3 regions of the Pseudarthrobacter sp. S3 genome follow, and region 1 is predicted to be linked to each of the others. Evidence: riboswitches for the same ligand, from Rfam matches in the RefSeq annotation. Region 1 holds a riboswitch; each other region holds the start of a gene.
The links. Region 1 has a riboswitch for S-adenosylmethionine ahead of ACQCSV_RS18810 (DUF1737 domain-containing protein). Riboswitches for the same ligand answer to the same signal wherever they lie in the genome.
Positions count from the first base shown of each region.

Region 1 (2,259 bases):
ACAGTGAACGCGCGGCAACCACCCGGTCCCCGGCCGCCAGCAGGGCGCCCAGGGCGGTGAAGACCGCTGACATCCCAGATGCCGTCGCAAAGCACGCTTCGGTGCCTTCGAGCAGGCGAAGGCGTTCCTGGAAGGTGGCCACGGACGGGTTGCCGTACCGGGAGTAGACGAAGCGTTCGTCCTCGCCGGTGAAGGCGCGCTCGGCGGCGGCAGCGGACTCGTAGACGAAGCCGGAGTTCAGGAAGACCGGCTCGGTGGTCTCCTGGAAGTTGGTGCGGTCCAGCCCGCCGCGGACGGCCTGCGTTTCGGCGCTCCAGCCGGCGGCGTCTGGGTTGAAGGTCACTTGGCTATTCCCAGGTTGGTGGGGAGGCCGCGGTTCTTCCAGCCGTTGACGGTGCGCTCGCCGTAGCGGTCCGTCTCGCCTTCGAAACCCTCAAGGACGTTGTAAGCGGTGAAGCCGGCCTGCGTCGCGGCGATGGCGGCGGCGATGGAGCGCTGGCCCGAGCGGCAGAGGAACACCAGTTCGGCGCCGTCGTCCTCCGGTGCCTGCTGTGTCAGGTCGGTGATGAAATCCGGGTTGGGGATGCCGCCGGGGAAGGTCCACGGGATGAACAGGGGATCGTGGTCCGTGGCCTTGGTGTCGGGGATGCCGATGTGGGCCCATTCGCCTTCGGTCCGTACGTCCACCATAATGGCGCCCTGCTCCAGCTTGGCCCAGGCTTCGTGCGGGGTGAGGTCTCCGGCGTAGCTCATGCGTGGCCCTCGCCGTCGAAATCGAGGTCTTCAACGGCGGTGGCCACGGCGGCGTCCGCCGTTGCGATGGCTGCCGGGAGGATCAGTGCCTGCGCAACAATCACGCTGGTGCCGTTGAACGTGGCGGCGGGGCTGCCGTGCAGGACATACCCTTCGGCCAGGGCAGTGGAAATCCGTTCACAGAAAGACCTGTCGTCCGGCCCGGTGACAAGCCGGTACGACAGTTTTTCTTCGGGGGCAGGGTCAGGGGCGGGGGCGTTAGGCACGACGGAACTCCTTCTTTCACGCTTGCAGCTCGAATGGGTCGATATGCCGAGTATTCACCTGAGGCACCCCGCCGCGAAAGGGAGGGTTGCCGACCGGCCAGTCAGGGCTTGGCGCCGGTTCTCATTACTCCCGAAAAACGTAACACTCGCCCCGCCCCGCCGCACCGCCGCCGTCGTCATGTTCCGTAACCAACGCGTGTTTCCTGTCCCGCATCATTCCCGCCTGATCACCCTGTTGGAGTATGGGCGGCGCTGTACCGGGCGGTGAGTTCGCGCTTGAGGACCTTGCCGCTGGGGCCGGTGGGGAATTCGGTGACTAGGGTAATGATCCGCGGATACTTATAGGCCGCCAATTCCGCGGCGGCGAAGTCCCGCAACTCATCAACGGTGGCGCTGCTGCCCGGATTGAGGACGACGGCGGCCGCCACCTCCTGCCCATGGGTTTCGTCGGGGACGCCATAGACGGCAACGCTCAGGACTGCCTCGTGCCGGCTGAGGACTTCCTCTACCTCGCGCGGGTAGACGTTGAAGCCGTTCCGGATGATCATCTCCTTCTTCCGGTCCAGGATCCGGAGGTAGCCGTCCCCGTCCTTGGTGCCCAGGTCGCCGGTCCGGAACCAGCCGTCCACCACAGCCTCGGCGGTGGCTTCGGGCCGGTTGAGGTAGCCCGTGAAGAGGTTGTGCCCCCGGACCACCAGCTCGCCTAACTCGCCCGTGGGCAGCAGTTCGATGGCATCTTGGACGTCCGCGCGGGCGATCTCCACCTGGACTCCCCAAATGGCCTGGCCGACCGTTCCGGGCCGCGGCGCTTTGCCTACATGGTTGAAGGTGGCAACCGGGGACGTCTCGGTCAGGCCGTAGCCTTCGTAAATGTCCGAGCCGAATTCCGTCTTGAACCTGTCCATCACCGCCACCGGCAGGGACGCGCCGCCGGAGATGCAGTAGCGCAGGGCGTTGGACCGGCCGGTGTTGGTGCGGGCGGCTTCGAGCATGGCGATGTACATGGTGGGCACGCCGAAGAAGACATTGATGTTGTGCCGGGCGAGGGCATCCAGGGCTGCGTCCCCGCGGAACTTGGGCAGCATCACGATGGTGGCCCCCGCCCGCAGCCCGGTGTTGAGGACGCACGTCTGGCCGAAGGTGTGGAACATCGGCAGTCCGCCGAAGATGACGTCACCGCGGCGGAGGTCAAACGTGCTGGTCAGCAGCGTATTGGTCTGTTCCACAAGGGCGAAGTGGC
Region 1 covers NZ_CP189583.1:3,904,015-3,906,273, reverse strand. The annotation lists gene ACQCSV_RS18820 (O-succinylhomoserine sulfhydrylase) at 1-343, opposite strand, end outside; gene ACQCSV_RS18815 (rhodanese-like domain-containing protein) at 340-753, opposite strand; gene ACQCSV_RS18810 (DUF1737 domain-containing protein) at 750-1,019, opposite strand; SAM riboswitch class IV at 1,033-1,148, opposite strand; gene ACQCSV_RS18805 (long-chain-fatty-acid--CoA ligase) at 1,247-2,259, opposite strand, start outside.

Region 2 (2,259 bases), 610 kb from region 1:
ACCGTCGAGCTCCGAACAGAGCCTGACCTGGGACCAGGCGGTCAGGGTCTGGTGCTGGCGGAAGAACTGGCGGACTGAGCTCGCCGTCTTTCGACTTGGCCGGCCCGCAAATGTACGCCACATTGGGGGAAGCCGTCCCAGAGGCAGACTCCGGGAGCGTCCAAACGACCTGCGGACGCCCCGGGCCGCCCCTGGCCCAGGCCTGCAAGCGGCGGCACAAAGACACCACTGTACGTCAGGGCAGCGGCCGGCACGACAAGGAGCGTGAGATGGCAGTGGGGCGCGCTGCCCTGGCGAACAGGCGCACTGTCAGCTCTCTGCCGATAAGGAAATCTTCCGTGAAGCGTCCCTGGTGGTGGCAATGCCGAGGAAAATCCAAATAATCGGGAGTAGGCTGCGATTTACTTCATGAGATGTGACGCCAAGCTCCGACTGGTCACACGCCAACCCCATGTTCAAGGGTGGATCGGATGAAGAAGCGACCAATCGGGAACTAATGACAAACCCCCAATTGGTAAGAGCACTCGTGAAAGGCCCCTAGTGTGCCATGAAACCGCTTCTGATTGCACCGTCTCGTCCGGCGCCATGGACGAGACCCAAGAAGTATGTATTCGGGTCCTGCCGATAGTGGACACGGTTTGCGGCCTCGTCGAATTCAAGGTCGGCGAAACATGGGAAAGATGCTGGACTACGGCTTCGCGGGAACTGATTCACAGGCTCTCCCATTCAATTCATCCTGCCCAATGGTGCGCCGAAAATATGCAGCTCATAGTTACGATTGCTTTGAGGGGGCAGCCTGCGGGGCAGCCGATTAGATTTCTCCTGCTCCGCGGGCACTACGCGGTTTGTGCGGATAGTGGTGGCGTACACGCGCGGACTCTGGGGACATCCTTGCCCGCTGTTTCGACCACGGCCGGTGCCATTGAGTCACTCGCCGGGGAAATGTGACGGAGAATCGATTCATGAGTTCTCCGGAAACACATTCGGCCACGCAACGCCGCCAGTTCATCGCGGGAACAGTCGTAAGCGACAGGCGTGTCACTGAAAAGGGTGTTCTCGTCGTCGAAGGTGACCGAATCGTCTACGCTGGGCCCACCGCCGCGTTCCATGAGACGCTATTCAACTACCCGGCGTCCGCGGAAACGGTCTGTCACGAAGTTCCGGCCGGCGGATTGATCCTGCCCGGGTTTATTGACCTGCATTGCCACGGCGGAAACGGCGGTGACTTCCCTAGCGGCGACGAGGTTTCAGCGCGGAAGGCCATCGACTTCCTGCATCGCTCGGGCACGACAACGCTCCTTGCCAGCATGGTGACAGCCTCCCGGGAGGACCTTTTGCGGGGGATCGAGCTCTTTGCCGGGCTCACGGACGAAGGACTCATCGAGGGCATCCACCTCGAAGGCCCTTTTTTATCGCGCGCCCGATGCGGCGCACAGAACCCGGAATTCCTCCTGTGGCCGAACTCTGAGCTCATGGAGGAGCTGCTCCAGGCAGCTGACGGCAAACTGGTCACCATGACGTACGCCCCGGAACTGCCCGGGGCGGCTAACCTGGTGGGCCTCATGACCAGGCACGGCGTGACCCCTTCTCTGGGACATACGGACTGCGATGACGCCACGGCAGCGGCCTCCCTTGTCGCGGCACGCGAAGGCCTTCTGTCGGCCGGTTTCGAAGGCATCCGCTCGCTTCCCACGGTAACCCACCTCTTCAATGGAATGCCTCCCATGCATCACCGCTCCCCGGGTCCGGTCGCCGCCTGCCTACGCGCCGCGCAGGAGGACAAGGCGATCGTCGAGCTCATAGCGGACGGCGCGCACCTTGATCCGGCCATCGTGACCACTGTGTTCCAGCTGGTGGGTGCCACCAACATCGTTCTGGTCTCAGACTCCATGGCAGCCGCCGGGCTTACCGACGGTAACTACATGCTCGGGCCTTCCCCCGTCACCGTGACAGGCGGTGTCGCCACGTTGGACGCCACTGGCTCCCTCGCGGGCGGTACAGCGACGATGCTCGATGTCCTCCGGCGAACCGTCGCGGCCGGCGTCCGGCTCGAAGACGCAGTACTCTCCGCTACGGCCGTTCCGGCCGCTGTCCTCGGCTTATCCAATGAACTAGGGGGACTCCGCCGTGGGCTCCGCGCCGATGCAGTTGTGGTGGACAGGGACCTCACACTGGCCGGCGTTCTCCGCGGCGGGAACTGGCTCAAGTGACCCCATGGCGGATATCAGCCGTCGCTGCAACGCTTCACGCACGGACGGT
Region 2 covers NZ_CP189583.1:535,948-538,206, forward strand. The annotation lists gene ACQCSV_RS02665 (beta-galactosidase family protein) at 1-78, shown strand, start outside; SAM riboswitch class IV at 405-527, shown strand; gene ACQCSV_RS02670 (amidohydrolase family protein) at 963-2,210, shown strand.
Region 2: it holds a riboswitch for S-adenosylmethionine, as region 1 does, so the genes downstream of both, ACQCSV_RS02670 (amidohydrolase family protein) here and ACQCSV_RS18810 (DUF1737 domain-containing protein) in region 1, are expected to answer to the same signal.

Region 3 (2,259 bases), 1.1 Mb from region 1:
GTCAAGGCACGGAGCCGCGCCGGCCGTACCCGGCGTGTTGGGCGCCCAGTGCGGGTAGGTGCGGGTGTCGTTAGCCGGAACCCAGCGGCCCGCGTCCACCACGTAGTCCCAGCCCAGGCCGGTCCGGCGGAGTTGCTCCAGGCCTGCAAGGAGCCGCTGGGCATCCTCCAGCCGGGAGCCCACGCCGAAGCTGGCCCGCAGCGAACCGGAGGGAAGGCCGAGGCGCTTGAGGAGTGGGTGCGCGCAAAAGCGGCCGTCCCGGAGGCCAACTCCGTGCTCGGCCGACAGGTACGCGGCCACGAGTCCGGCGTCGTATCCTGCCACGGAGAAGTTCACCACGCCGATGGTGCCGGTGTCGGCGTCCGTATCCGAGAAGATCTGGTGCACGGTGACGCCGTCGATCTTCCCGAGCCCGTCAACCAGGAATGACCGGATGGCCGCTTCGTGGGCGTGCCAGCGGTCCTGGTCCAAGGATGCGATGACCTGGGTGGCCCGTGCCAGGGTAGCCGCACCCAGGACGTTGGGGGAGCCTCCCTCGTGCCGGGCCGGGCCGGTGGCCCAGCTGACGCCGTCGAGCTTGGCCTCGCGGACGGCGCCGCCGCCGGCCAGATGGGGAGTACCGGCGTCGAGCCAGTCCGTGCGGCCCACCAGGACCCCGGAGCCGAAGGGCGCGTAGAGCTTGTGGCCGGAGAAGGCAAGGTAGTCGACGTCGTCGGTGCTGATATTGATGCGTCGGTGCGGCGCCAACTGCGCGGCGTCCACCACGATCCGCGCCCCGTACTCATGGGCGAGGGCGGCCAGGGCATTGACCGGCAGGATCTCGCCGGTGACGTTGGAGGCGCCCGTGACCGCGAGGAGACTGACGTTGCCCTGCTCAAGTTCGGCGCGCAGGACCTCAAGGGTCCCCACGATGGTGTCCGCGGCGACGACGCTGCGGTGCGGGACGCCCTGCCACGGCAGGAGGTTGGCGTGGTGCTCGATGTCCAGGTAGAGGACATCTCCATCCGGCCGGCCATCCGTCGCTGGCAGGCAACCTGCGAGCAGGTTCAGCGAGTCGGTGGTGTTCCGGGTGAAGATGACGGAGTCGTCCGGGCGTCCGCCCACAAAATCGCGCACGATGTTCCGGGCGTTCTCGTAGACAGAGGTGCTGATCTGCGACGCAAAGCCCGCGCCGCGGTGGACGCTGGCGTAGAACGGCAGGATCTCGTTGAGGTAGGCGGACACCACGGAGAGGGCAGGAGCGGATGCGCCGTAGTCCAGGTTTGCGTAGCGGACATGGCCGCCCTGGATCAACGGTGCCTGGATTTCCGCGCCGGTGACGGCGGATAGGGGGCGTCCGGAGACCGTAGCGGCATCGTGGATCAGCGCAGCGGCGTTGTTGGGGGAAAAACTGGCGGGGGAGACGGTGGCAGTTGTCAAGGAGACCTCACTCTAAAAGGACTCCCGGTACCGGGAATCCGCGCTTGCCGTGTCCATTCCGGACCGGCCTGGTCGTCACCCGGGGCACCCCACCGCGAATGGAGGGTTGCCGGCCAGCAAACCGGGGTTTAGCGCTGGCACTCGTGACCTGTTAAGAGCGTAGAACATGTGCCGGGGCGAGAAGGAAGCCCGCCCCAATGTTAAGGGCTTTGTTACGCACGTTTGAGGAATGGAATATTTGTCGAAGATACGACGGCGGACGCCCCAATCAGGGGGCGTCCGCCGTCGATAATTCGTAAAACGACCTAAAGAAGGTCGTCCAGATCCGGGTTCAGCCGCTTGAGGACTTCGGAGTGCAGGATGGAATTCGTGGCCAGGGCGTTGCCGCCGAACGGTCCGTCCTGGCCCTCCAGGGAGGTGAAGCGGCCGCCGGCTTCGACCACGATGGGCACCAGTGCGGCCATGTCGTACAGATTCAGTTCCGGTTCGCAGGCGATGTCAACGGCACCTTCGGCCACCATGCAGTAGGACCAGAAATCGCCATAGGCGCGTGTTCGCCACACGTCTTCGGTCAGTCCCAGGAATTCATCCAGGTTGCCGCGTTCCTTCCAGCCGCCCAGGCTGGAATAAGACAGGGAGGCATCCGAGAGCTTGGAGACGTCCGAGACCCGGAGCCGCGTTGCGGCCGCGAGGGACTTGCCCATGTAGGCGCCGGAACCCTTGGCGGCCCACCAGCGCTTGCCCAGCGCGGGTGCACTGACCACTCCCACCACGGGTTCGCCTTCGTCCACGAGGGCTATCAGGGTGGCCCACACCGGGACGCCGCGGACAAAGTTCTTG
Region 3 covers NZ_CP189583.1:2,788,582-2,790,840, reverse strand. The annotation lists gene ACQCSV_RS13365 (aminotransferase class V-fold PLP-dependent enzyme) at 1-1,419, opposite strand, end outside; SAM riboswitch class IV at 1,455-1,568, opposite strand; gene hisN (histidinol-phosphatase) at 1,725-2,259, opposite strand, start outside.
Region 3: it holds a riboswitch for S-adenosylmethionine, as region 1 does, so the genes downstream of both, ACQCSV_RS13365 (aminotransferase class V-fold PLP-dependent enzyme) here and ACQCSV_RS18810 (DUF1737 domain-containing protein) in region 1, are expected to answer to the same signal.